3 regions of the Deinococcus sedimenti genome follow, and region 1 is predicted to be linked to each of the others. Evidence: riboswitches for the same ligand, from Rfam matches in the RefSeq annotation. Region 1 holds a riboswitch; each other region holds the start of a gene.
What was found. Region 1 has a riboswitch for cyclic di-GMP ahead of IEY69_RS14025 (hypothetical protein). Riboswitches for the same ligand answer to the same signal wherever they lie in the genome.

Region 1 (9,448 bases):
CCGGACGTCGAAGTGGGCCGGCGCCGCGAGCGGTTCGAGTTCCAGGACGCCCACGCCGTCCACGAGTTTCACCTGGTAGCTGACCACGCGGGGCTGCGCGTCGGGCTGGGCGGGTTCCAGGGTGGCCTGCACGGTGACGTTGCCGCCAGCGGTGCGGATTCCGGCGGCGTCGGTCAGGTCGATCCGCACGCGCAGCGGCGTGACGCCGTCGGCGATGAGCTGCTCGCCGGTGAACTCGGCGCTGACGGGCGTGCCCGCCAGGGACACGCGGACGGTCTGCCCGGCGAAGCTCAGGGTGTTCTCGCCGCTGCGCAGCGCGACGCCGTAGAACTCCTGCCGCTGCGTGCCGCGTTCGGCGTCGACAGTCCTGCGGCCCAGGCTGGCCGGGTCGACGGGCGCGCCGTTGATCAGGGGCAGGTCGGTGCTGCCGTCGGGGCTTTCCACGACGACGGTCACGCGGTCGCGGTCGCGGTACACGGCGCCGTCCAGCGGGAGTTTCAGCGCGCCGCTGTTCTCCTGGCTCTGCGCGGCGACCACGGGGGTCAGGGCGCTCAGGTCGTCCAGGTTCCCCTCGCCCACCAGGACGCTGGCGCGGCCCCCGGCGTAGCGGCCCACCAGGGTGGGGCTCTGCAGGGCGGGCAGGCTGCCCTCGTGCGTGACGCGGTAGGTCAGGACGCCCCGGGGCGCGCCGGGGGTGGTCCAGTACAGTTTGCCGCTCTGGCCGGCCTCCGGGTCGGCCAGGGGGCGGCCGCTCAGCTGGCTGCTGCCGGGCACGTAGCTGCTGCCGGCCGGAATCTGGTGCACCACGACGACCTGCGTGGCGTTCCTGGTGGTGGGCACGTCGTAGGGGATGCGGACGGTGCTCTCGCGGGTCTGCGTGACGACCGGGGTCGGGGCGGGCGGCGCGGGCGTGGTGACGCTGAACGTCCCGCCCACGACCTGCTGCGTGGCGCAGTTGCTGGTCAGGGTGGCGCTCAGCTGGCCCTGCTCGCCGCCCGAGCCTTTCACGCGGGCGCGGTAGCTGAGGGTTTTTTCCTCGCCGGGTTGCAGTTCACCGCTGAAGCTGGTGGGGTCCAGGGCTTCGAGGGTCTCGCCGGGCTGGTCGGTCAGGTCGTAGGGAGCGGGCGCGGCGCTGGTGTTGCGCAGCGTGAGGGTCACGGTGACGGTCTCGCCGGGCAGCGTGGCGGCCAGCGGCGCGCGGCGCAGTTCGATCTGCGTGGCGCTGGGCAGGACCTGCACGCCCAGCGTCTGGGTCTGGTTCCAGGGGGCCAGGGTGGCGCGGGCTTCGCCCTGCGTGGCGGCGACGGCGCGGGCCTCGAAGGTCAGCACGCCGGGGTTGGCGGCGTCCACGCGGGCGGTGACGCTGGTGTCGCCCTGCGCCTCGAATCCGGCGGGCAGCGCCACGCGCAGGCTGGCCGGGAGGGTCTGGCGGTCGAAGTCGGTGGTGGCGCGCGCGGTGAAGGTCACGACGTCGCCCACGCAGACCTCGGGTTTATCGGCCGTGAAGTTCAGGTTCACGCTGGGTTTGACCTGCACGGCGACGCGCGCGGTCTGGCCCTTGGTGACGGTCGCGGCGGGCGCGTTGACGCTGACCTCGGCGCCCCGGACGGCTTCGGCCTGCACCGGGTACTCCCTGGCGGGCAGCGTGAAGGGTCCGGCCTGACCGCTGACGGCGTAGGTCTGCTCGCCGACGGTGACGTTCGCCTGGGTGGGCAGCGTTTCGTCGGGGAGGACCAGTTCGGCCGTGATGTCCAGCTTGCCGGTGGTGTCGGCGGTGACGATCTTGATCGGCCCGGTGCTGAGTTCGAAGCCGACCGAGTTCGACCACTGGTAGGTCTTGGGCGGCTGGCGCAGGTACAGGGTGTAGTTCCCGGCGTCCTCGGGGACCTTGATCTCGTCCCACTGCAGCTGTCCGCTGACCTTGATGGGGTAGGCGGTGCCCTGCGCGTCGCGCAGTTCGCCCTGCAGTTCGCCCGCGCCGTCCCCGTCGTACATGCGGATGCTCATGGGCCCGCCCGGGTTGTAGACGTTCAGGGCAGGCACCCAGTCGCCACTGCGCACCGTGACGTTCAGGTGGTCGGCCTCGACGGCGGCGCTGACGGACGTCAGGCGCAGCGCGAAGGTGTTCTTGCCGTTGCCCTGGGTGCGCACGCGCAGGGTGTACGTCCCGGCCTTCAGGTCGCTGTTCAGGAAGGTCTGCCAGTCCTGCGCGCCCTGCCCGAACTCCTGCTGCCGCACGACCTGACCGTCCGCGTCGATCAGCGTGAAGGTGCTGCCGACCGGGGCCTTGGGGGTGCTGGGGTCGTAGTTCTCGTCGCCGTACTGGTCGGGCGTGCGGTAGTCGGCAGGGTCGAACTGCGCGCCGTACACGTCGAGTTGCACGCGTGAGCTGACGCCCACGACCAGGCGCAGGTCCTGATCGCCGACGGTCCACATCAGCTTGTCGCCGACGGAGGTCAGGGGGAGCGAGGTGGCGATTTCCTGCGCGGCGGCCGTTCCCAGCAGGGCCGCGGTCAGGGTGGTGAGGGCGCGTTTCACTCAGTACCTCCAGTGGGCGGCCGGGTCGGTCACGGCGCCCTTGAGATCCCCGGTCCAGCGGAAGCGGTAGGTCAGGACGCGCTCCCCGGCGGGCAGGGTGGTGAAGGTCAGGGCGTTCTGCCCGTCGAGCAGCGTGGCGCCCTGCGGGAGGGGATCGTTCAGGTCGACGCCGCTCAGGTCGGCGCTGGCGCCCAGGGTCAGCTGCACGAGGTACACCCCGGCCTCCTGCTCGAACACCTGCTTGCGGACCGTGAGGGTCTGCGCGGCGCTCAGGGGCAGGGCGCTGGTCACGCGCAGGGTGGTGTCGCGCGTCACGGCGATCTCGCCGGCGTCGGGGGCCAGCGGGAAGTCCACGCTGGTCAGGCTGCGCACGTAGACCAGTCGGCTGCCGGGACGTCCGGCGTCCTGCGGGACGTTCAGCGGCTGGTAGGCGACGCTGCCAGGGTCGAGGCGCAGCGCGGCCTCACCTTCGAAGAGGTTGCGGAAGTGGTAGCGGCCCTGCGTGTCGGTCAGCGCCACGCGCCCCCCGGCCAGGATCACGCGGGCGTTCATGACCGGCACGTCCACGGCGCGGTCATAGATCCCGTTGCGGTTGACGTCCTGGAACACGTAACCCACGAGGTCGGCGGTGTTCCGGCCGAAGATCAGCGGGTCGATGGTGTTCGCGGCGGTGCTGGGGGGCGTTTTCGTCTCGCCGTTGTTGCTGACGGCGGTGGCGATGGCGCTGTTGCGGATCTGCGTGCCGGCTTCGGGCGTGACGACCGCGTCGAAGGTGACCACGGCGCTGGCGCCCGGGGCCAGGCCGGGAATCTCCCAGACGTAGGTGCGGCCGGTGACGGTGGGGGTGATCTCGCTGCCGTTCAGGCGGCTGCTGCCGTCCACGTACGTCAGGCCGGCGGGCAGGGTGTCCTGCACCGTGACGGTGTCCAGCGTGCCGGTGGCGCTGCGGTTCGTGACGGTGAAGGTGTAGGTGATGGTCTGGCCGTAGGCGACCACGGCGGGGCTGCTGGTCTTGACCATGGTCAGGTTGCTGCTGCGGAACACGCCGTTCACGACCGGGTTGCTGGGCACGGGGTCGGGCAGTTCGCTGCTGCCCACCGTGAAGGTGTTCAGGACGCGGGCCCCGTCGGGGGTGTCCTGCGGCACGCGGGCGTTCAGGGTCAGGTCGAGGCTCTGGCCGGGGTCCAGGCGGGCCAGGCGCCACACGACCGTCTCGCCCTCCAGGGTGCCGCCCTGGTCGGCGCTGATGAACTCCAGCAGCTCGGTGCGGGTCAGGGTGCCGCTGGCGTCGAGAATCTGGATGGCGCGCAGGTTGTCGCGGATCTCGACGTTCGTCAGCGCGAAGCTCTGGGTGTTGGTGAGTTTCAGGTGGTAGGTCAGGACCTGTCCGGGTTCCACCAGTCCGCTCAGGGTGCCGCTCTTGACGGGGTTCAGGGTCAGGGGCGCCACGGCGGTCAGGATGTCGACGGTCAGGTTGTTCGCGGCGCCGCGGCTGCTCTGGGCGGTCAGGACGGCGCGCAGGGCCTCGGTGGCGGAGCTGACGTTCGCGCGGGTGGGCACGTAGCAGGCGTTGAAGTCCCGGGTGCCCTGCGGCGCGAGGTCCGGCACGCGGAACGGTTCGGTGATGGGCGTGCCGTCGCGTTCGGTGAAGCGCAGCGTGCCCTCGCCGATCTCGATGCGGCCGGTGATGGTCAGGGTGTCGGGGCGGTCCCCGAGGTTCTGCGCGGTGTGCGGGAAGCAGACTTCGGTGTTCAGCAGCGCGTTGGGTTTGACCTGCCGGTCGTCGGCGCTGAGTTCACCGCCGGGCTGCGCCTGCGGGTTGCCCAGTGGGCCCAGCGCGATCAGCGGCTGGTAGCGCAGGGTCACGTCGGCCGGGGCGTCCACCGTGACGTCGCCGCTGCGCAGCTGCGCCACGTTGCGGCGGCTTCCGGTCACGCCGTCCGGGGTGCGCAGCGCGAAGGTCAGGGTCAGGGTCGCGCCGGGCGCCAGCGAGTCCACGCGGGCGCGCACGCCGCTCACCGGGCTGGGTTCACTGGCCTGCCAGGGCTGACCGGCGCCGGCGCGGTACTCGGTGGTGGCGGTGGGGGCGGCGCTGCCGCTCAGGCGGGCGCTGCCGCTGACGAACACGAAGTCGCGCAGTTCGGGCGTGTCGAGCAGGTCGGTGATCGTCACGGCGCGCGAGGCTCCGTTGCCCGCGTTGCGGGCGGTCAGGGTGACGGTGGTCACGTCGCCGGGGCGCAGCGCGGCGGGCGTGAAGGTCTTGTCGAGCGTCAGGGTGGGCGGGTCGCCGACGTTGATGCGGGCCACGTTGTTGTCGTCGGTTTCGCCGCTCAGGCCCTGCGCGTTCGTGCCGCAGCGGGCGATCAGGTTCGGGTAGGCGCTGCCGCGGTCACTGGCCTGGGTGGTGGCCCGCACGAGCAGCGCCGCGCTCGCGTCGGCGTCCAGGGTCAGGCTGGTCAGGGCCGGTTCGTCCGGGTCGATCTGCCCGTTGCCGTTGGCGTCGCGGTGCAGGCTCAGGTCGCCGGGCGTGAACTGCGAGACCACGTCGGTGGGCACGCTGAGGTTCACGGTGTTCGCGGCGTTGCCGGTGTTGGTCAGCACGTAGCGCAGCAGGGTGGTCTCGCCGGGCAGCAGCGCGGCGCTCTGACCGGGCTGCGCCACGCTGCCGTTGGGCAGGGCGCTGACCGAGCACACGGCCTGCACGGTGGTCGTGACCGGCGGGGTGGGCACGCGCACGGGCGGCTCGCCGGGCGGCGTGAACTCCAGGGTCGCCTGGTTCTGGATCACGGTGCCGGCGGGGGTGCCGGCCGCCTGGGCCGCGCCGGACAGGGCCGGGGTCAGCGCCAGGGCCAGACTGGTCAGCAGCTTGAGCAGAGGGGGGTTTCGCACGGGGCCTCCCGGAGGTGAGGGCACAAATGGAGGAGTCTGATGTTGTGGGCGGACAGGGGAGGAAAAATGCGGCCGGGGGTCTCCCCTGCCCGGTGGGGCGCGCCCACGCAACGGGGTGGGCGCGCCTGGGGGATGGTTACTTGACGGTGACGACGAACGTGCCGGTGATGGTCTGGCCGGGGGTCAGGATGTCGCCGGTGTCGATGGTGCCGTTGCCGTTGGTGTCCACGCCGGCGTACACGGTCACGCCGGCCGCCTGGGGCGCGGCGATGGGCGTGCCGCTCCAGCTGGTGCCATTGGTGGAGTACAGGATGGCGCCGGTGGCGGTGCTGCGTGCCATGAAGCTGACGAAGGTGGTGTTGGCGGGCAGGGTGTCACGGATGAACACCTTGGTGACGTTGGCGTTGCTGGTGTTCTTGCCGACGATGGTGTAGGTCAGCGTGTCGCCGGGTTTCGCTTCGGCCTTGTCGACGGTCTTGGTGGGCGCGGCGACCGGGGTCTTGCCGACCAGGACGGTGTCGTTGGGGTCCTTGACCTCCACGCCGGTGGTGGGGGATTTGGCGGTCTGGTTCAGGGTGATGGTCTGCGCGGCGGCGGCGCAGGGCACGTCGACGGCGGCGATCAGTTTCAGTTCCGCGCCGGCGGCGAGCGGGCCGGTGTCGGCGGTGCCGTTGCCGTTGGTGTCGGTCAGGGGGGCCTCGCCGCTGTCCAGGGCTTTGTTGCCGTTCGCGTCGATGAAGTACTTGACGGTCACGGTCACGGTGGTGCCGTCAGTCAGTTTGATGGGCGCGGTGCCGCTCACGTCGAAGGTGTCGGTGGCGCTGCCCAGGTTGGCGATCTCCATGGCGACCGTGGCGCGGATGTCGGGGCTGCCGGCCGTGCAGGTGGCGGGCGGGATGATCGGGCTGCTGGGGCTGCCGGGCTGGCCCGCCTCGGGGGTGCCGGGCAGGGCGGGGTCGCCGCCGGGGGTGGGGGTGGGGTTCCCGAAGGACAGGCCGGGCAGGTTCACGATGTCCCGGGTGTCGTCTTTTCTGCTGGTGTCGTTGCTGCTGGTGCTGATGACCGTGACGGTGGGGGGCGTCGCGGGGTTGGTGGGCAGGCCGCCGGCAGTGAAGGTGACCTTGACCAGCAGGTTGGCGGTCTGGCCGGGAGTCAGGCTGCCCACGTCCGGCACGCCGTCGCCGTCCGTGTCGGGCAGCGGGGTGCCGTCGGTTTTGAAGAGCGTGACGGTCGTTCCGGAGGGGAAGCCAGCCAGGGCAGTGGTGATGTCGAACACGTCGGGGCGGTTGCCGGTGTTCTGGACGGTGTTCGTGAAGGTGATGGCCGTGGTGGTGGTGGTGGCCTGCGCGGTCTGCGTGTCGCTGGCGCTGGGGGTGATGGTCACGCCCTCGGGGCTGGCGTAGGCGGGCGTCACGGGGGTGCCGTTGCCGTCCGGGTCGGCCTTGGGTCCGATGACGGTGGCGTCCTTGCGGTCCACGGTGGTGACGTTGGAGTTGTTGGCGTCGCGCGGGACGCTGGGGTCGTTGTTGAAGGCCGGGTTGTCCTGGCGGGTGCCGGTCGGGTCCGCGCCGTACTTGTCGGCGTTGGTGGCCGCGGCGGGAATCACGTACACCTGGAAGAACTTGACGGCGGCGTCCTGGTTCACGCCGCTGATGCCGGTGATGGGTGTGGCGGCGGTGATCTCGGCGAGGCTCAGGGTGCCGTCGCTGTTGGTGTCGGCGCTGGCGGGGTAGAACGTGACGCTGGTGGGGGTCTTCACGGCGCTGGTGGGGTCGGGGGTGTTGGTCAGCGTGTAGGACTCGTTGGGGACGTTCCCGGTGTTGGTCAGCGTGTAGGGGAAGACCACGGTGTCGCCGGGGCGGGCGGTGGCGGTCTGGCCGGGCTTGGTGTAGTCGGGGGTGGTGACGACGGCGCTGGCGTCGTTCGGCACGATGGTGAAGCTGGGCACCGGCAGCACGGTGGTGGTGACGGGGTTGGAGGGGATGGGTGGGGTGGGGGTGGTGCTGCCTTCGGGGGTGAAGACGATCTCGGCGGTGTTGGTGATCACCGTGCCGGCGGCGGTGCCGGCCGCGTGCGCGGTGCTGGCGGCGAGGGCGATCAGGGCGGTCAGGGTCCAGTGCTTCTTCATGTGCTTCCTCCGGGAGGGGGCGGGGGGGGGTTACTTGACTTTCACGCGGAAACTGAACTTCAGCGTCTCGTCCGGGTTCATGCTGGTCAGGGTCCAGCGGACGTTGGTGTAGGTGGTGGGGGGTGCGGGTTGCTGGCGGGTGACGCTCTGGCCGTTCTCGGTGGTGGTGACAGTGCGTCTGGGCTGCGCGCTGAAGGTCTTGCCGCCGTCAATGGAGTAACTGACGGTCCAGCGGTCTGTGGCGGGGGTGGTCAGGACGCTGAATTCGGTGCCGCGTGGGATGGGGACGTTGACGTTCAGCTGGCCCAGGCGGCGTCCGGAGACGTTGCGCAGCGTGACCTGTTCGCGCAGGACGTCGCCGGGCAGGACGGTTTTGGGCGAGTCGATGATCGTCTCGACGGTTTTGCCGCTGCTGTCGGTGCTGCGTTTGACGAGGTCCTGGGTCAGGGTGAAGGTGACGTTGGGGCTGGACTGGGCGCTGGCCGCCGTGAGGAGCAGCAGGGGCAGAATGAGGCGCTTCACTGCGGGGGGACCTCCAGAGACAAAAAATTGACCGACAGCTGGGGGATCTCTCCCGCCGTTCTGTCGGTCGCGCCACTCGCTCCTCATCTGGCTTAGGCGCCCGTGTGCGCCAGATGATTCATTGCTCCTGAACATCTGTTGGCCCGGGGACCGTCCCCGAGGATGTTCGGTTTACCTCACCATGCTGACGCGCCTGTCACTGACCGCGCGGGCATTATGAAATTTCTCACCTTTTCATCGTGCCTATCATTCCGTCCGCGTGGTCATTTGTCAAACGCCCAGGCGGCCCGCGCTGGCCTTCGCCACGGGGGTCCCGCTGCCCCCATCGAAGGCGTCGATCTCCTCGATGAAGCGGTCGAACAGGTAGCGGCTGTCGTGCGGCCCCGGGCTGGCCTCGGGGTGGTACTGCACGGAAAACACCGGGTAGCGGCTGTGCGCCATGCCTTCCAGGGTACCGTCGTTCAGGTTGATGTGGGTCGGCACGAAGGCCCCGTTGGGGATCGAGTCGATGTCCACCGCGTACCCGTGGTTCTGGCTGGTGATCTCCACGTTGCCCGTTAACAGATTCTTCACAGGCTGGTTGCCGCCGCGGTGCCCGAACTTCATCTTGAAGGTCCGCCCGCCTGCCGCGAGACCCAGGATCTGGTGCCCCAGGCAGATGCCGAAGGTGGGCAGCAGGCCCATGAGTTCCCACGCGGTCTTATGCGCGTACTCCAGCGGGGCGGGGTCGCCGGGGCCGTTGCTGAGGAACAGGCCGTGCGGTTGCAGCGCCATGATCTGCGCGGGGGTGGTGTGCGCTGGCACCACGATCGGCTCGATGCCGACCTCGGCGAGGCGCTCGATGATGGTGTGCTTGATCCCGAAGTCCATCAGGACCACGCGCTTGCCGTGCCGCAGGGTGGGGAACGCGTAGGGCAGCGCGGTCGTGACCTCGCGGGTCATGTCGTGCCCGTCGATGTCCTGGTGGTCCAGGGCGCGCTGCACGTACATCTGCTCCTCGGCGGGCGTGAACTCGCCGTACGGATCTTCCGGGTGTGTGTAGCTGCGGTGCGCGATGACGCCCTTGACGACGCCGCCCGTGCGCAGGCGGCGCACCAGCGCGCGCGTGTCGATCCCCTGGATGCTCACGACGCCGTACTGCTGCATGAACGCCTCGAGGGACTGCTGCGCGCGGTGGTTGCTGTACTCACCGCTGAACTCGCGGCTGATGAAGCCGCGCACGTAGGGCTTGTTGCTCTCCATGTCGTAGATCGCCACGCCGTAATTCCCGACGTGCGGGTACGTGATGGTCACGATCTGCCCGTTGTACGAGGGATCGGTCATGATCTCCTGGTACCCGGTCATGGAGGTGTTGAACACCACCTCGCCCAC
Region 2 (9,448 bases), on a different contig from region 1:
TGGATGACGTTCCCGGCGATGTTGATCGGGTACGGCGCCACGCGCGTCTGATCGAAGATCGCCTTGTTGTCGTTCTGCACGCGCAGGATGAACTGAGGACCCGTGATCAGCATGCCCAGCTTCCCGGCCGAGTACAGCTCGGTGGCGGCCGTGAAGCCGCGGCGCATGGTGTCCTCGGGAATGTAGCCCTTCTTGTACAGGTCCACGTACGTCTGCAGCAGCTTGACGTGCTCGGGGCTGTTGAACACGGCTTTGCTGCCGCTCTTGTCCAGGATGGGCAGGCCTGCCTCCTGGAACACGTACAGCATGCTGATCCCGTTGATGTTCGGCATGAAGCCGTACATGCCGGTCTTGTCCTTGATCTGCTTCGCGGCGGCGATCAGCGTCTGGATGGTGCGCGGCGGGTTGGCGGGGTCCAGACCCGCTTTGCGGAAGATCTCGGTGTTGTACGCCACAACCTTCGGCGCCCAGTACCACGGCACCCCCATGACCTTCCCGTCGTACGTGAAGGTGTTCAGCGGGCTGGCGAAGTACAGCTTCTTCTGCGCGGCGCTCAGGTCCAGCGCCTCCAGCGCGCCCTGCTGCACCAGCTTGACCGTCATGTCGCTGCTGAGGTTCACGGCGGCCGGCGGGCGACCGGCGGCGACGGATGCGAGCAGTTTCTGTTCCATGGCGGTGGCGGGGACGTCCACCCACTTGAGTTCCACGGTGGGGTTTTCCTTCTCGAACTGCGCGACGAGGCGGTTCATCTCGTCGTTGAACAGCGGCGCGAGGCTGATCGTCCAGAATTCCAGCTGGGTCTTCTGCGCGTGGGCGGCCCCGCCGAGCATCGCGGCGGTGATCAGGGTGGTGAGGGCGCGGTATTTCATGCTTGAACTCCTGGGGGCGGCGCGCCGGGCGGCGCTGGGTGGACTCCGGCGGGGGAACTTGAGAAGGATGTGCGGAGAATGTAGCGGTTTTCAGAACCCATCGTCTGAGAACCTGAGCGTTCCCCTCTCACCGGGCCGTCAGCTTGACCGGTCGCCCGCCACCCCGAGTGCCTGCGCGAACCAGCGCGTCACGTGATCCGGGCGGGTGATCGCGCTGCCCACCACCACCGCGTGCGCGCCGGTCGCCAGGGCATGCGCGGCCAGTTCGGGCGTGTTCAGGCGGCCCTCCGCGATGAACGGCAGCCCCGCCCCGGCCAGCTCACGCATCAACGTGAAGTCCGGCCCCGCCTGCTGCGGGCTGTGCGGCGTGTACCCGCTCATGGTGGTGCCCACGATGTCCGCACCTGCCGCGTACGCCGCCTGCGCTTCCGCCAGCGTGCTGATGTCCGCCATCGCCAGCGCCCCGCAGGCATGCGCCTCGGCGATCAGGTCCGCCACCGGGAAGGGGCGCGGCAGGTCTGTCCCGTCGAAGGCCACGACCTCCGCTCCGGCCCGGGCCACCGCGCGCACCTCCTGCGGCGTCGCGGTGATGTACACCGGCGAGCCCGGCTGCGCCTGCTTCGTCAACCCGATGATCGGCACGTCCGTCAGCGCCCGCACTGTCCGGATGTCCTCCGGGCTGCGCAGCCGCAGGCCCCCCGCGCCGCCCAGCAGCGCCGCGCGGCTCATCGCCGCGATGATACCCGTGTCCCGCAGGGGGCTGCCGTCGTCCGCCTGGACACTCACGATCAACGCGCCCCGCAGGCGCTGTAGCACGTCACTCACGCCGGACAGTGTAGGGCCATCAGCTGGAGAAGAGACCCCGTACCCATACCGAGTGGAGTCGGGCAGGCCCTCAACACCACCCATCGTTCGCCATGGACAGCAGAAGTCAGAGCTGTTAAGAGTCACCCTCAACTCCTCTGAATCGAACCCGGCCAGGACCTGAACAGGACAGCGGGTGGAATGGGAGTCAAGGGACGGGGGGTTGAGCCCTCCAGGAATCTGAAAACGCTGTGATTCCTGGTGTCTCGTGAGCCACCGGTCGATACCTCAACTCACGTCGAGAACCCGTCTTTCTCGACTTCAGTCTGCTCGGGTTGAACGGGCATGGGGCAGTCGGCAGAAGGGGATAGGTCCTCGTGACGTCTTCAGTCTCCGTTCTGCCTGACGCTCAGTTGCTGGGAGGTCAGCGGGGTGGGTATCAGCAGGGCCCCTCGGCTGGCACGATCATCATGACCGGGTTCTGAAGCGATGGATATGTCTGCTGCAGGCGTGTCAGATCCTGTTGAGCCGCCGTGAATCCCTGTGCGGCGGCCAGACGCAGCCACACGGCTGCCTGCCCCAGATCTCGCCAGACGCCCTGACCATTGGCATACGCGGCGGCCAGATTATGTTGAGCCTGCGCGAAGCCCTGCTGCGCTGCCCGGGCGTACCAGCAGAACGCCTGGACATCGTTCCGGGGAACGCCACGGCCGTTGGCATACAGCACGCCCAGGTTGTTCTGGGCGATCATGTCGCCCTGCTCGGCGGCCCGGCGGTACCAGCTGGCGGCCAGCGCGTCATCTTGCGGAACGCCCACCCCCCTGGTGTACAGCACGGCCATGTTCAGCTGAGCGGGGATCAGGCCCTGCTCAGCGGCCCGGCGGTACCACTCGGCTGCCTGCGCGTCACTCTGATCCACTCCCTGCGCATTGTCGTACAGCTGCCCCAGCTGCAGTTGCGCTTCCGGGTGGCCCTGCTCGGCGGCCTGCCGGAACCATCGAGCGGCCAGGGCGTCGTCTCTGGGAACGCCCTGACCATCGTGATACAGAACACCCAGGTTGAATTGCGCCAGGATGTGACCCTGCTCGGCCGCCTTCCGGAACCACACGGCGGCCTGAGCGTCGTCCTGCGCAGTACCCTGAGCAGTCAGGAACAACACCCCGAGGTTGAACTGCGCGCTGGCGTGACCCTGCTCGGCCGCCCGGCGGTACCAGACGGCAGCCAATGTCGCGTCAGGCGTCACCCCACGGCCTGTCATATACATCGTCGCCAGCCAGAATTGGCCAGCCGCGTCCCCAGCTTGAGCCGCGTCCGTGAATTCCCGGACAGCCTCAGCGTATGATCCCGTGCGGTACAGGCCGATGCCGTCCTCCACGGACGCTCCCGCGGTGGTGCTCAGAACTGCCCAGAGCGCCACTATCCATGTGTATCGCTTCTTCATCAGGTGTCCTCCGTTCAGGGCTGCGTTCTTCCATGCTGCAACGACAGTATCGGCAGCGTGAACTCGCTGATGATGTCCCCCGTCGGGTGGGCATGCATGTCGTGGACTGGACACATGACGTGTGGTCACGGGCTGCACTATAGAAAGGTTTACAAATCTTTCAACCCGAGCGAATGCGAGAAGGAGCAAAGCGGGTTCCGGTCGTGGAGTTGGCAGATCAGTGGTCTTCCGATCTGTCAACGAAACAGATGGAATCCGTGTAAGATGTTGAAATTGCCGTACGCTGGGCGTCGTGAGTCTGACTCTGACAAGCGGCGCGCTGGTGATGGTGGACATTCCCGGCCCCACCCTGGATGACGATACGGTCGCGCATCTGCGCCGCCACAGGATCCGCAGCGTGTGCCTGTTCCGCAAAAATGTGGTTTCCGAGGCGCAACTCTCGGTCCTGTGCGCCGACCTGCGCGCCGTGATGGGCGAGCACGCCCTGATCGCCCTGGACCACGAGGGCGGCGCGATCCTGCGCCCGACGTTCTGGCCGTTCGCGCCAGCTGCCATGAATCTGGGCGCGGCAGGCGACGAGGCGCTGACGGAGGACGTGAGTGCCGCCCTGGCGCGGCAGCTGCGCCGCGTGGGCATCAACTGGAACTTCGCCCCCGTGCTGGACGTGAACGTGAACCCCGCCAACCCCGTGATCGGCGAGCGGGCCTTCGGCGCCGACGTGGGGCTCGTGACGCGCATGGGTCGCGCCGCTCTCTCTGGGCACGACCGGGCAGGCGTCGCCGCGTGCGTCAAACACTTCCCCGGGCACGGGGACACCAGCCTGGACAGCCACCTCGCCCTGCCCCGTGTGGACAAAGCCAGGGAGGACCTGGAAGCCGGGGAGTTCGCACCGTTCCGCGACCTGCTGCCCGTCACGCCCGCCGTGATGACCGCGCACATCATCTACCCGGCGCTGGACCCCGCGCGGCCCGCCACGCTGTCCCGCGCGGTGCTGACCGGCCTGCTGCGCGAGGAGTGGGGTTTCGACGGCGTGATCGTCACGGACTCCATGGGCATGAAGGCCATCGACGACCACTACGGGCGCGGCGAGGCCGGGGTGATGGCCATCCAGGCGGGCGCGGACCTGGTTATGGCCCTCGGCCGCCGCGAGGCGCAGGAGGCGACCCTGAACGCCATCCAGTCCGCCCTTGACAACGGGACGCTGGACGCCACGCAGATGCAGGCCAGCGTGCGCCGCCTGGAAGCCCTGGCCGCCCGCTACCCCGCGCAGGCGGATGCCACCCTGGACCCGCGGGCTGACGCGGCGCTGCTGGAATGTGCCTGGGCGCGCGGCCTGAGTGCGTACCGCGACCCGGTCGCCCCGCCCCCCGGTTCAACGGTGCTGCTGGTCGCGCAGACGAAAGTCCCCCGCGAGAACGTCAGTGAGGCCAGCGTGGACGCCGCAACTCTCGCCGCCGAGCTGAGCGGCGTGTACGAGGTGCAGCTGCACGCCTTCGAGGACCCGGCGGACCTGGACTGGACCGCCCTGCGGGCCCTGGGGCTGCCGGTCATCCTGGCCACCACTTCACGCCACCGCCACGCCGCGCTGCGCGGGACCCAGCCCGATCTGCACCTGGCGCTGTACAACCCCTACGCCGCACTGGACGTGAACGCCCCGGCGGTCCTCACGTACGGATTTCAGCCGGAAGCCCGCCGCGCCGTGCGGCGCTGGCTGACCGGCGACCTGAGAGCGGCCGGTACGCTGCCGTTTCCGGAGTGACCCGGCGTAGCCCGTTCGGCGCACACGGCAACGATACGGACGGCAGGGTTCAGTTCCGTCGGGCGAGCCCATGAGCGCACCACCCACCTGAACTGAATTCTGATGCCAGGAGACCGCGTATCTGAATGGCACCAGGGTCGGTTCTGACGCCGTGGGCTGTGCGCACGGTGCGGGCGGAACCCTGAAACCGCTGCCGTTCTCAGGTGCGCGCTCTGCGGCGCAGCCGTGCGGGTCTGATCGGTTCAGAGGTCTGGCGGGTGTCCCTCGACCCCGCGGACTTCTGCGGTCAGAACGGTTCGAAGCTGATGGAGTCCACCAGCATGTGAACGGTACCGCGCGTGGCGGGGCCGCCCCACGCGGCGCTGTTCGTGGGCCACACGTTCAGCATGATATGAGCGGCGTCCTGCGGGACGTCCTGGGTGGTCTCCCAGACCTTCGAGCCGTTCAGGAAGTACGTGACGCGGTCCGGTCGCCACTCGTACGTCATGGTCTGGAAGGACTGGCCGAACGTGACGCTGGTGGGCAGCACGCCGGACGTCTTGCTGTTCACGGTCCGCCACACGGCGGTGTTCAGCGTCCTGGGCCGGTTCCCTTCGATTTCCAGGTCGATCTCGGTGGCGCTGTCGTTCACGTAACTGAACGCCCCGCTGATGTTCCCGCTGAGGACCTTGCCGCTGCGTGCGGGGTGGGCGCTGGTGCTGGCCGCCCGGAAGCGGTAGGTGTACCGACCGAAGCCGAAGGTCTGGTGGGTCTGCACTTCGGCGGCGCGGGCGCACAGGCCCGTGGCGCAGCTCTGCACCGTCAGGGTGAGCAGCAGGTGGCCGCCCTTCACGCTGACCAGTGCCGGGTCGAACCGGCCGGTCAGGCCGGGCCGCTGCCAGAATCCGCCCCAGCTGGATGGCTCCCAGCGGGCCGTGTCGAGCGTGTCGAACGTTTCGGTCCACGCGGCGCCCGCCGGACGCAGGGAGACGGAAGTGGTCGGCGGGGTCAGATCGTTGCAGGCCACGAGGGACAGGCCCAGCAGGGCGGAACGGACCGTGTGTGCGATAGGCATGCTGAATCTCCCTCTGGTGACCCGGCCAACCCCTTGGGTTCCGTGGCTTTGCGTCACCGCCTTGCGGCGGTTTTGCCCTGAGCATGGGGACACTGGACAGCCTGAAGTGTGTCCGTTGAACTCCGTCAAGTCTCTTACATGAACGTGGACGGCGGCACCCCTGGGCGGGGGCCACCCGGAAGCGGCCGGTGTGGTAGACGCGGACCGCGATGCCCATGGACTATGTGACCGTGGGTGTCGGGGCACTTGAGGGGCGTGCCGTCAGCCCCCCGGCTTGACGTCCACCGCTCGGTTCCTTGGACCCTCGCTGGGCGCGTTTCAGGGAGCCTGGGGATTGCCTCAGTCTCCCTGGAACGCGCTGACAGCAGAGTTCAGAGGTATCGAGGATACCCTCGATACCTCTGAATCGAGCACCTGAGAAAAACAGTGGTTGGAAGTGGAATCGAGGGGCGTGCTCGTGGCCCTTCAATGAAACTGATAACCGCTGTGAGAGGCTGAGGCGCTGCGCAGAGCGGCCCGTCGGAGGACGTGTCAACGCGAGCCCGACTGGGGAGAGTCTCCTGTTCGCTGTCCACCGGGTCGGGTCCCGCCGTTCAGGGACTGGTGGGGTCTGCGTGAAACTGGTCGCTACCGCGTTGTGGGGCAGCGGCGGAAGGCGTTCAGGGCCGGGTCACTGGTCGTGAGGCGCCAGTCGACGCGGCCATCCCTGATGTGAAACCAGAAGGCCCGGCGGATCTGCCCGAATGCGGGTAGCTGCGCGCACATGTCGCGGATCCACGCGGCCTTGTCGCCGCCCTGCTCCACGCTGGCCACCTCGCCCAGCTGGACCGGCTTGGTCCCCGCGACCCTCTTCAGCTCCTGATACGACGCCCCGAACGTGTCACGGAAACTCAGCCAGCGGTTCCAGGCGTTGGTGGTGCCCCAGTTGTACCCGTCCAGGCCGACCTCGTCCACCCAGGCTCCTCCCGGGTACAGGGCGCGGTACGAGCTGGGCATGCCCGGGTACTGGATGTTGGGCGTCCATACCCAGCGCACCGGAGCCCGTTCAGCCCGGAAGACGTTCACGACATGCCGCCACGCCCGGATGAAATCGGCGGACGTGTTGTTGGGACCCAGCTGGTACGCGCCCCAGTTTCCGTTCATTTCCGGCGCGAACGTGATGCGCACCGGCTGACCGGCCTGCCGGACATCCCGGGCGAACCGGCGCAGGTAGGCGTCGTGCCGGCCGGCGGCGATCTCCCGGTACGGAACGCCCCGCAGGGCGCCCGCGACCTGCCTGCGCGGCTGCCAGGAGAGTTCGAGTTCCTTGCCCTGCGCGAGCAGGGTCCGGGCGTACCTCAGGTTGAACGGCGTGGTCCAGTCCTGAAACCAGCGGACCGCGGCGAAGCGGCACCCGACCTTCCGCTCCACGGCGGCCAGGACGGCCGGGCTGTCCACTGTCAGGCCGAACACCCCGCAACTCGGCACCGCGGCCGCCTGCGTGGCTGGGACAGCGCCCGTGAACAGCAGCGCGGCCACAGTGACCGCGGCCCGCCGCCACCTGGCACGAGGCCCGCCTGCAGGCCGGACTGGGGTGGAAACGCTGATGGGTGCGGGCATGTCACGCGCATGATGGCAGTGTTCGGGCCTGGGACGGGCGGTGCCCCCCACGCTGGCCCCCACTGCCTGTAGGTGCGCTGAACCTTGTCCCAGCGTGACACCACCGGGCACTCACGGTGCGTCAGAACCGGACGCCTAGCCTGAACGCAGGGCGTGACCGGACCTCAGGGACGGGCATCCACGCCGAGATACAAGTGCCGGGAGGCGCAGATCCTCGTCTTCGAATCGGTCACCTGAACAGACGAGAGGAGCCAGTGGTGAGACCGCCCCGAGGGAGGCATCACCATGGGCTTTACGACTGTCCTGCCGTCCACCCCGCTGGGTTGGACCCTGTTCATCATTGTGCTTCTGCTGCTGATCAAGGCGGCGCTGACGGTCACGCTCGCCACCGCTCACATCTGGGTCCGGCGCCGCCGCGCCCGCGACTGGCACGGGCGGGACACGCCGGGCGTCAGCGTCATGATCGCGGCGTTCAATGAGGAGGTCGGCATTGCCCAGACCATCCGGTCCGTGCTCGCTCAGGACGGCCCGCCCCTGCAGGTCATTGTCGTGGACGACGGCTCCACCGACCGCACCGCGGCCATCGCCGATGAATTCGCGCGGCGGGACGCCCGCGTGCAGGTGCTGCGCCAGGCGAACGGTGGGAAGGCCAGTGCCCTGAACCGCGCCGCCGCTCACCTGGAGTACCCGGTCGCGGTGAGCGTGGACGCGGACTCCTCGCTGGCGCCGGGCGCGCTGTCGGCCCTGTCGCGCCATTTCCTGAACCCGGCGGTGGGTGCCGTCGCCGGGGACGTGCGGGTGGCCGGCCCGGTCACGTCGCTCACGCAGATGCAGCACCTGGAATACAGCGTCGGGCAGCAGATGGACAAGCGGGCGCAGGACATGCTCGGGGCGGTCAGCGTGGTGCCCGGCGCGGCCGGCGCGTTCCGCACGGACCTGATTCGCCGCCTGCACTACAGCGGCGACACCATCACCGAGGACATGGACCTCACCGTCGCCATCGCCGCGGCGGGCTACCAGGTGCGTTTCGAGCCGGCCGCACTGAGCTTCACCGAGCCGCCCGTCACCCTGCCCGCCATGTGGCGCCAGCGGCTGCGCTGGATGTACGGCACGTTCCAGGTCATGGGTAAGTACCGCCACCTGATCCTGACAGCGCGCGGCGGACGCCTGGGGTGGCTGACCCTCCCGTACGTGCTGCTCTACGGACTGGTGCTGGGCGGAGCCGGACCGCTGTTCGATCTGGCGGCGCTGACCCTGCTGGTCCAGCAGATGAGCGGGGGCTCTGCCCCGCCTGGGGCCCTGGTCCCGCTGCTCGTGAGCATCGGGATCGATGTGCTGGTGGCGGGCGTGGCCCTCGCGCTGGGCCGACAGTCGCTGCGGCCCCTGCTGATCACGCCGACCCAGCGGCTGTTCATGCGGCCGTTCGTGGCCCTGGTGGTTATCGTGACGTGCCTGTCGTTCCTGCGGGGCCGCACCGTCCGCTGGAACAAGATGCCCCGCGTGGGCGTGCACCTGCCCGGCCAGCCGTCCCCGGTGGCCCCGCAGGCGGGCGACTGATGCGTTCGCTCTGCCTGATCCTCCTGCTCGGCAGCGCCGCCGGTGTCCTGGCCGTCTCGGCGCCCACCCCGGCAGCGCCGCTCGGTCAGGTGCTGGCCCGCCAGCAGCTGATCAGCCCGGCGGTGACCACCCGCGGTCAGGCGGCCGGTGAGGTGACCGTGTCGGTGTCGCTGGTGCGGCAGACCGAGGGGCTCCAGGCCCGGGCCACGTTCGGCAGCACCCTGAACGCGGAGGCCGTGGTGAACGGCTCATTGAGCCTTTCGACGCCGGGCGGAGAGGAGCTGGCCCGCAGCAACCCGCGGCAACTGGCCTCCCTGAGTCCGGGTGGCCAGGCGGTGCTGGTGACCCCCTGGAGTGCAGGTGAC
Region 3 (9,448 bases), on a different contig from region 1:
CCCATGCGGGTGTACGGGCCCAGCCGCACCCGCGACATCATCGGGACGTTCCATGACGCGCTCGCGTACGACCGGGAACTCCGCGTGGCGTACAACAGGTCCGAAGCGGCAGGTGCCGAGGTGGAGTACACCGAACGCAATGCTGGCCTGATGTTCGACGAGGGCGGCGTGCAGGTCACGGCCTTCGAGGTCGATCACCGTCCCGTGACGCCCGCCCTCGGGTACCGCATCGAGTTCGGTGGGCGGCGCGTCGTGATCAGCGGCGACACGCGCCCCGTGGCCGCCACCGCGCAGCACGCCTGGCAGGCCGACCTGCTGATTCATGACGCCTATCAGCCGCAGTGGCTGGCGGACCTCGCCCGGGAGAATCCCGAGCAGGCCGTGCAGGTCACCAACCCGGCCAAGTACCACACCACCACCCTGGAAGCGGCGCAGCTGGCCCGGGACGCTCAGGTCCGGCACCTGGTGCTGACCCACCACATTCCGGTGCCGCAGGCGACGCCCGCAGCTGAAGCGGCGTATACCGCCGGAATGGCGGAGCTGTACCCAGGGCGCATCACGGTCGGGCGGGACCTGATGCGCTTCGACCTGTAGGTACCGGCAGGAGGTGCGGGCAGGCGGGGCCGTTCCGAGCTGCGGGCGGAGGGTCGGCCAGAATCGTCTCGTCCGGGGGGTGCGGGTCAGAGCCGCGCGGCTGCCGGATGGGGGATGTCGAGGCCGCCGGGCCTACTGACCGATGTTCACGTGGAACGTCTGGGTCTGTTCGGTGACGTTCTGCGCCTGGTCGTACACGCGGACGGTGACCTTGTGCTCGCCGTTGCTGCTCGCCTCGAAGTACTTCGCGTAGGAGTTGTACGCGGTCGGGTCGTCCACGAAGGTTTCCCCGTCGATCAGCAGGACCACGCGGGACACGGTGGTGTTGTCCTGGGTGGCCAGGCGGAAGAACACGTTGCCCTTCTCCTTCAGCGTCTGGGGGCTCATCACCATGGAGACCTTGGGGGCCTGCGTGTCCACGCGGGTGCCGGTGGACTGCGCGGTGGTGCTGGGGGTGGAGGGACCGCCGCAGCTGGTGGCCAGCACGGCAACAAGGGCAGAGAGCAGGAATGCACGCATGGAGAACTCCTCCTGCGACGTCGTCGCAGTTGGTGGGTCCAACCTCCAGCTCAGGCTGAAGGCATGGTCGAAAAGCCGGTCGCACCACTGGCTCCACGTGTCCCAGGTGCCCGCATACAGGACCACGCTTCAACGCCTCTTCTCGCCCGTTGTTTCCCGTAGCGAGTGAAGTCATGATGCCTGCGTGCGCCCTTCGGGCCTGTCACACCTGCATGCATGAACCGCGCCTAAGCGGTCTCCTCAAGGGCCGCTGAAGGCCGCGCGCGACCCTCCCCCCACCCCCCCGGGGGGCGTGGCGGTACTCGAATGCGGCTGGCACGCTGCGCAGCGTGCGGCCCGGTGCAGATCCGGAGGGTGTGAAGCATGAGAACCCCGGGGGGAAGGCCGGGCCGCGGAATGACTGGGCGCCGGGTCAGTTCTCCGGACGTCTGTGACAGAGTTGTAAGACGCGGGGTGTCACGCGGATGAAGGTCCGGTGGAGTGCCCTAGCTGCCGGTGGACTCTGCCCGGACCCGGCTCGCTAGAGTGACGGCACGCAAGTCGCCCACCGCGTGGGCGCGGGAGGACCCATGAAGTACGTTTCCACGCGCGGCGCGCGCGACCTCGGCCACTTCTCGGACGTGCTGCTGTCCGGCCTCGCCCCGGACGGTGGGCTGGCCATGCCCGAATCCATTCCCACGGTCACGCCCGCGCAGCTGGAGGCGTGGCGCGCCCTGAGTTACGCCGACCTCGCCTACGAGGTCATGCGCCCCTTCATCACGGACATCCCCGGGGAGGACCTGCGCCGCCTGCTGCGCGACACGTACACGGAAGAGGCCTTCCACAGCGCCGAGATCACGCCCGTCACCCCGCTGGGTGAGGCTGGCCCGGACGGAGGTGGCCTGTACCTGCTGGAACTGTCGAACGGGCCGTCCCTGGCGTTCAAGGACATGGCCATGCAGTTCCTGGGGCAGGTGTTCGAGTACGTGCTGGAGGCCCGGGACGAGCGGGTCAACATCCTGGGCGCCACCAGCGGCGACACCGGCAGCGCGGCCGAGTACGCCATGCTCGGCAAGGCCCGCGTGAACGTCGTGATGCTCTCCCCGCACGGCCGCATGAGTGCCTTCCAGCAGGCGCAGATGTTCAGCCTGCAGGAGGCGAACATCTTCAACCTGGCCGTGGAGGGCGTCTTCGACGACTGCCAGGACCTCGTGAAGGCTGTGAACGCCGACGCGGACTTCAAGGCCCGCTATGACATCGGGGCCGTGAACTCCATCAACTGGGCGCGGGTGCTGGCGCAGGCCGTGTACTACTTCCGGGCGTACCTCGCCCTGAACCTCCCCGCCGGGGCGGAGGCGGACTTCAGCGTGCCGTCCGGGAACTTCGGGAACGTGTTTGCCGGGTACCTCGCCAAACGCATGGGCCTGCCGGTCGGGCAGCTGATCGTTGCCAGCAACGAGAACGACGTGCTGCACGACTTCTTCAGCGGCGGAACGTACCACGTCCGCCCCGCCGACCGGGTCGCGGTGACGAGCAGCCCCAGCATGGACATCGGCAAGGCCAGCAACTTCGAGCGCTACCTGTACCTGATCGCCGGTGCGGACGCCGTGCAGACGCGCGGCTGGTGGGACGAGGTCGGCCAGAGCCGCCCCGTCGCCCTGAGCGGCACGCCCCACTGGGACGCGGTGCAGGCCAGCGGCTTCCGCAGCGGGCGCAGCACCCACGAAGACCGCCTGCGCACCATCCGTACCGTGTTCGAGTCGTACGGCCGCCTGATCGACCCGCACACCGCCGACGGCGTCCTCGTCGGGCAGGCCTACCAGCGGCCCGGGGTGCCCATGATCTGCCTGGAAACCGCGCTGCCCGCCAAGTTCGAGGCGACCGTGCAGGAGGCCGTGGGGCACACCCCGGGGCGCCCCGCGCGCTTCGACGGGATCGAACAGGCTCCGAAACGCTTCCAGGTCATGCCCAACGACGTCGGTGTCCTCAAGGCGTTCATCGCCGCGAACCTCACCCCGAGAGAACTCGCCTGATCCTTACCCGGCGTCCGGCGTGGACGGCGCCGGATCCGGGGCGACCTCCACCCGGTTGCGGCCCCGCTGCTTGGCAAGGTACAGCGCCTGATCCGCCCGCGTCAGGACGCTGCCCGCCGTGTCCCCGGTCCGCGCGCCACTCACGCCCACGCTGACCGTCACGTGTACCCCCGGCACGCCGGTCGGCAGGTCCTCGACCGCCGCCCGCACCGCCTGCGCCACCGGCACGCCCGACGCCACGTCCCCCGGCAGCAGCAGGATGAACTCCTCGCCCCCCCAGCGGGCCAGCAGGGCGCCGCCCGGCAGCGCCGCCTGCGCCGCCCGCGCCACGCGCCGCAGCACCTCATCCCCGGCCGGGTGCCCGTACCGGTCGTTGATCACCTTGAAGTGATCCAGATCGAACAGGGCCAGCGTGACCGGCACGCCCGACGCCAGCGGCCGCGCCAGCGCCGCGTCGAACGCCGCGCGGTTCGGCAGGCCCGTCAGCGGATCGGTCAGCGCCGCGCGGCGCAACTGCGCCCGGTCGCGCGCCACGGTCGGCAGCACCACCGCCAGCACCAGCCCCGTGGCGAGCAGACCGATCAGCAGGTTCAGCAGCAGCACGTTCCGCAGGGGCGTCAGGGCGCGCGTCTCGTTCTGCTCGATCAGCAGGTACCAGCGCAACTCCGGAATGAACCGCGCGTTCACCTGATACCGCGCGGCCGCAGCGTCGTACGTCAGCCGCTGCGGCCGCGCGGACCCCGTGAAGATCAGCGGCGCGATCTCCCGCAGACCAGGCCGCTGCCGGATGTTCTGCCCCACGCCGCCCCGACTGTCGAGCATCACGTCCCCCCGCTCGTTCACGAAGTACGCCCGCCGCTGGAACTCCACATCGTACGACCTCAGCAGCTGCCGGATGTTGTCCAGCGTCAGCCCCACCCCGGTCACTGCCAGGAACGACCCGTCCGGCGCGAGCAGCCGGTAGTTCACGAACACCAGCGGCTGACGGCCATACGCGGGATTCACGTCCACGTTCAACTCGTACGGGGCCCGCAGGTCCCGCACGCGAGCAAACCACGCGTCCTGCGGGTCGTCCGCCCGGACCGTCTTCACCAGCCCGCGCGGCCCGTAGTAGCGACCCGTGCGGCCCGACACCACGAACGCCGCGCGTGGCGAGTGCTTGCGCTGAATGGCCTGCAGGTACGCCTGAACCCGCCCCGCATCCCGCTCGCCGCCCTGCAACCAGTCGCGCAGGAACGTGTTGTTCGCCATCTCCGACGAGATGAACACCGGCCGCTGAATACCGTTCTGAATCTGCGACGCCACGTTATCTCCGGTCAGCGGCAGCATCTCGTCCGCAATCGTGTGCCGCAACCGCCGCTCCGCCACGCCGTACGACAGCAGGCTGGTGGCCAGGAAGCCGGTGATCAGCACCGCGCTGATCGCCGACAGCAGCCAGCCTCGTCCGTTCGGGTGCGCCCTGGTCATATCTCTGGCGGCCAGTCTACCCGCATGCGTGCTCCGACCCCAGCGCCGCCCGCGCCGTACCCTGACTCTCCCCGGTGGCCGCGTGACCGAGGTGCAGCCCCGGGCCCTGAACGCCGTGACGGCGCCCCGCCCGCAGCCCCGCCCCCCTCTGCGTGATCTGGATGATCAGGGCGACCGGTCGGAACGCCGCTGACCGTGCGCGTGGATCCGGGCGGGACATTGAACCGGCGTGGGCTGCTGGAATCCCGGCTGGACGTGTCAGCGTACCGCCGCTGGATGCGCTGGGCTGCGGTGGCCTTCGGCGCGGCGCTGAGCGGGGGCACGGCCTTCCTGATGGTCAGTGCGATCCTCCGCTGAGCGTCCCTCTACACTTGAGGTATGACCCGTCGCCCTGCCGTGCTGCTGGCCCTGATCGCGGGGCTGGTGGTGTTCGGCACGGTCGGGTACCGCGTGCTGGAGGGCTGGTCGTGGCTGGACTGCCTGTTCATGACGGCCATGACCCTGACGACCGTGGGGTACGGCGCGCCGGGCGAGCTGAACACGGACGGGAAGGTGTTCAGCGTGGTGCTGATGCTGGTCGGGATCGGGCTGATGCTGTACCTGCTGACGCTGCTGGCCGAGACGATGCTGCGCACCGTGACGGACCCGGACGCGGCGCGGCGGCGCAAGGAGAGGAAGATCATGAGCCTGAAGGATCACACGATCGTGTGCGGGTACGGGCAGGTGGGCGAGGCGGTCAGCGTGGCGCTGCGGGGCGCGCGGCGCGAGGTGGTCGTGGTCGATCACCGCCCCGAGCACCTGGAGTGGGCGCAGACGCAGGGCCTGCACACTCTGGTGGGGGACGCCACCGACGAGGACGTGCTGCGCCGCGCCGGGATCGAGCGGGCGGCGTCGCTGGTCACGGTGATCAACAGTGACCCCAGCAACCTGTACGTGGTGCTGTCCGCCAAGGGGTTGAACCCGGCCGTGCGGGTGATCGCGCGGGCCAGTGACGAGGCGGCGGCCCGCAAGATGCGCCGCGCCGGGGCGGACGAGGTCGTGAACCCGTACCAGCTGAGCGGGAACCGCATCGCGGCGATGATGCTCGCGCCGCGCCTGAGCCGCCTGCTGAGCGGCGACGTGACCAGCGAGCACTTCACGATCCGCGAACTGAGCGTCCCGCCGGGCATGGTGGGCCGCACGGTGGCGGACCTGGGCCGCGAGACGGGCGCGCTGGTCGTGGCGATCTGGCGCGACGGGCAGCCGCTGCGCAGCCGCGCCGAGGACGTCCTGCGGGCCGGGGACGCCGTGCTGGTGGCGGGCGCGGCGGCCGAGGTGGAGGCCGTGCAGTCCGGCCCGGCGGGCGGAGTGCAGCCCGCGTGACGTTCCGCCGCGCACCTCAGGGTGTACGGTGCCCCGCATGACCCGAGTGACCGAGCTGTACTTCGATTTCCTGTGCCCCTACGCGTGGCGTGGCGTGGAACTCGCCGCCGTCCTGAAAGACGAGGGTGAGGCGTTCACCCTGCGGCACTACTCGCTGGTCGAGGGCAACCACGAAGGCAACGCGAAAGAATTGACGTGGCGCGTGACCGAGCAGCCGCTGAATGAGGGGAGCGCGTACCAGCAGGGGAGCCTGCGCGCATTCCTGGCGTCCCACGCGGCGGCCCGGCAGGGCGAGGCGGCGCACTGGGAGTTCACGCTGGCGCTATTCCGCGCCCACCACGAGCGCAAGGAGCCCCTGACGGACGGGACCATCCACGCGGCGGCGCAGGAGGCCGGACTGAACCTGGACGCTTTCGCGCAGGCCCTGGCGGACGAGGCCACCCGCCGCGCCGACCTGCGCGCCGACCTGGACGCCGCGCGTGAAGTCGGGGTGTTCGGCACGCCCACCTTCGTCCTCCCGACCGGCGAGGCCGCGTACTACCGCTTCGAGACCCTGACCCGCGAGCCTGCCCAGGCACGCGAGTGGTGGACCCTCTACCGCACCGTGCTGACCAGCGAGGCCGGCATCGGCACGATCAAACGCGCGAAGAATCGCCCGCCCCACCGCGCCTGACCGCGCCGGTACACTCGTGAGATGAGGCTCGCCACGCTGGACGACCTGCTCGACACCCTGGACGGCCTGTTCGGCGAGGGGGACCTGACCCGCCGGGGCGACCGGGACGCCTGGGCGGACATCCTCTCCCGGCCCGGCCACCCGCTCGCCTCGGCGCTGCCGGACGCGAACCTGCGCGACTGGGCCGCGCGGGGCCTGCTGCCCGGCGGACCTGGGCGGGCGGCGCTGGACGTGGGGTGCGGGCTGGGCCGCAACACGACCTTCCTGGCCGGACTGGGGTACCACGCGACGGGCGTGGACCTCTCACCGTACGCCGTGCAGGTCGCCCGCGGTCGCGACCCCCGGCCCACCTTCCACGAGGTGGACGTGCTGCGCCAGCCCATCCCCGGCGGCCCGTTCGACGTGGTGTACGACTCCGGGTGTTTTCACCATCTGCCCCCCCACCGCCGCCTGTCCTACCTGACGACCCTGAGCGGCGTCCTCAAACCCGGCGGGCTGTTCGGCATCTGCACCTTCGCGGCCGGACGCATGGGCAGCGCCGAGACGGACCTGGAACTGTTCCGTCAGGGCACGCTGTCCGGTGGAATCGGGTTCAGCGTCGCCGATTTGCGCCACGTCTTCAGTGACCTGGAGTTCCTGACCGGCGGCCCACTCCCCGCTCCGGCAGACGCGTCCGCGGACGTCTTCACGCAGGACTTCCTGCTGGCCGCGCTGTTCCGCCGCCCGGCCTGAACGCCGCTGACGTTCAGCGGGTCAGGCCGCTGCGGCGGTCCATGTACGCCGCGTACGCCGGGTCGAAGCTGCGCAGCAGGATCGCTATGACGCCGTGCTCGTCGACCTGCAGGCCCTGGAAGCGGAAGCCCGCGCGGAGCTTCGGGACGATGACGGCGTTGTTCGTCAGGTGGTGATGGCTGCGCACCAGCGCGTAGCCCTCGCCGTGCAGGGCGTCCAGCACCACAGGCAGCAGCCGCGTGTACACGCCCCGCCCCCGGTGCGCGGGGAGCAGCGCGGTGTTCACCATGTACGCCGTGCGGGTGTCCCACGCGCGGCTGGCCTGCCACCCGGCCACCCGTCCCGCGTGGCTGATCAGCCAACTCCACAGCGGGCCGCGCGGCGCGGGGGCGGGGTCACGGTCGCCCCAGTCGAACGAGTCCGTCTCGTAAGCGCTGGCTTCCAGCTGTGCGTACACCTCGCGGTACGTGGCGGTCGGCACGCGGTGCAGGGCGTACCCGCCGCCCAGATCCACGCCCGCCTCGGCGTCGGCCGGGAGGGGGAGGCTGGGCGCGTCGGCCAGACCGGGCAGTCCTTCGTCCGGGACGCCCAGTCGCCGCGCCGCCTCTCCCGATGGTGCGCGGAAGCCGCTGCGGACGTGCATCGCCTGCCCGTACGCCCCGTCCAGGCTGAGGGTCAGCGCGGCATTCACCCCGCCCTCGTACGCGTTCAGGCCCTGCAGGTGAAACCCGGCCCGGAGCTTCGGGAGGATCACGGCGTTGTTCGTCGCGCGGTGGTGACTCTGCACCAGCGTGAACCCCGCCGCGCGGAACGCGTCCAGCAGGTGCGGCAGCAACCGCGAGTACACCCCGCGCCCCTGATGCTCCGGCAGCAGCCCGGTATCCGCCATGTACACCGTCCGCTCGTCCCGCGCGTGCGCGTGATGCCAGCCGATCAGTTCCGCGCCGTGGAACACGCCCCAGTTCCACGACTCGCCCAGCGGCGGGGCCGCCCGCACCGGCGGGTCGAACGCGAACAGCGAATTTCCACCGAAGATCCGGTCCTCCAGCCGCGCGCACGCCGCCCGGTACGCCTCCAGCGAGATCGGGCGGGCCGAGTACCCGCCGCCCAGGTCAAGGTCAGTCATATGGACTCCGATTGAATGGGCTGCAAAGCCCGTTCAATCCGAGCGGGTGCGAGGAGGAGAAAAACGGGTTTCGGGCGTGGAGCTGGCAGATCGGTGGGGTTCCGATCTGTCAGCGAAACAGACGGAATCCGTATCACGCCGTCACTCTGGCACGCCTCCTCAGCGGGCGCGATTCATGTGCAGGTTGTACACCTGACCCTGCCACCCGGCGTTCCCCTGCAGGGCGTAGTGGATGTCCTCCAGCGGCACCTCGCGACCCTGGGCGTCCGCGAAGCATTCCGCGTCCAGTGGGCATAGCCCCAGCGCCTCCTCGATCAGGCTCAGCAGGCGCGGCTCGTCCAGCAGGTCGCGGAACCTCCCGAACGACACCTGCCGCCCACTGCCCGGCGCGACACTGCCCATGTACCGGGGTCGGGCCGCGCCGCAGACCGGGCAGGGCCCCAGCAGGCCCAGCTGCTGCTCATAGACCAGCCCGCGGTGCCCGCACGCGGGGCACTCCACGGTGCAGCTCGGCTGATCGTCGGGCAGCGGCTGGAACGGCACGCCTCAGGCGTCCTGCTGCCAGGGCGTTCCGGCGGGCTGCTGCTGCGTCACGCAGTGGAAGCTGCCGCCACCCTCGATGATCGCGCGGCTGCTCAGGCCGATCACCTCGCGGCCGGGGAACAGCGGCGTCAGGACTTCCAGGGCGCGGGCGTCGTTCGGGTCGCCGTACTGCGGGACGACCACGAACCCGTTCCCGATGTAGAAGTTCGCGTACGTGGGCGGCAGGCGACCCTCCGCGCCCTCCAGGTAGGTCGCGGGGAGGGGCAGCTCCACGATGCGGAAGGGCTGCCCCTCCTGATCGGTCATGGCGCGAAGGTCCGCGAGGTTCTTCGCCATGACCGCGTGATTGGGGTCCTCGGGGTTGGGCTCGACGCTGGTGACGATGGTCCGCTCGTCGGTGAAGCGGGTGATCGTGTCGAT

Region 2: another riboswitch for cyclic di-GMP. It lies ahead of IEY69_RS03385 (glycoside hydrolase family 16 protein); the one in region 1 lies ahead of IEY69_RS14025 (hypothetical protein).
Region 3: another riboswitch for cyclic di-GMP. It lies ahead of IEY69_RS17955 (Ig-like domain-containing protein); the one in region 1 lies ahead of IEY69_RS14025 (hypothetical protein).

The regions. Positions count from the first base shown of each region.
Region 1 is NZ_BMQN01000007.1:72,601-82,048, forward strand. It holds gene IEY69_RS14010 (T9SS type A sorting domain-containing protein) at 1-2,538, opposite strand, end outside; gene IEY69_RS14015 (DUF11 domain-containing protein) at 2,539-5,427, opposite strand; gene IEY69_RS14020 (DUF11 domain-containing protein) at 5,564-7,555, opposite strand; gene IEY69_RS14025 (hypothetical protein) at 7,586-8,077, opposite strand; cyclic di-GMP riboswitch class II at 8,130-8,215, opposite strand; gene carA (glutamine-hydrolyzing carbamoyl-phosphate synthase small subunit) at 8,348-9,448, opposite strand, start outside.
Region 2 is NZ_BMQN01000001.1:680,523-689,970, forward strand. It holds gene IEY69_RS03365 (ABC transporter substrate-binding protein) at 1-869, opposite strand, end outside; gene IEY69_RS03370 (N-acetylmannosamine-6-phosphate 2-epimerase) at 1,008-1,694, opposite strand; gene IEY69_RS03375 (SEL1-like repeat protein) at 2,113-3,243, opposite strand; gene nagZ (beta-N-acetylhexosaminidase) at 3,407-4,873, shown strand; gene IEY69_RS03385 (glycoside hydrolase family 16 protein) at 5,160-5,927, opposite strand; cyclic di-GMP riboswitch class I at 5,940-6,014, opposite strand; gene IEY69_RS03390 (glycoside hydrolase family 26 protein) at 6,555-7,445, opposite strand; gene IEY69_RS03395 (glycosyltransferase family 2 protein) at 7,812-9,083, shown strand; gene IEY69_RS03400 (hypothetical protein) at 9,083-9,448, shown strand, end outside.
Region 3 is NZ_BMQN01000016.1:15,685-25,132, reverse strand. It holds gene IEY69_RS17960 (MBL fold metallo-hydrolase) at 1-594, shown strand, start outside; gene IEY69_RS17955 (Ig-like domain-containing protein) at 727-1,113, opposite strand; cyclic di-GMP riboswitch class II at 1,178-1,262, opposite strand; gene thrC (threonine synthase) at 1,683-3,125, shown strand; gene IEY69_RS17945 (sensor domain-containing diguanylate cyclase) at 3,129-4,592, opposite strand; gene IEY69_RS17940 (hypothetical protein) at 4,621-4,785, shown strand; gene IEY69_RS17935 (hypothetical protein) at 4,788-4,949, shown strand; gene IEY69_RS17930 (potassium channel family protein) at 4,971-5,954, shown strand; gene IEY69_RS17925 (DsbA family oxidoreductase) at 5,992-6,627, shown strand; gene IEY69_RS17920 (class I SAM-dependent methyltransferase) at 6,649-7,359, shown strand; gene IEY69_RS17915 (GNAT family N-acetyltransferase) at 7,373-8,485, opposite strand; gene IEY69_RS17910 (hypothetical protein) at 8,645-9,028, opposite strand; gene IEY69_RS17905 (agmatine deiminase family protein) at 9,032-9,448, opposite strand, start outside.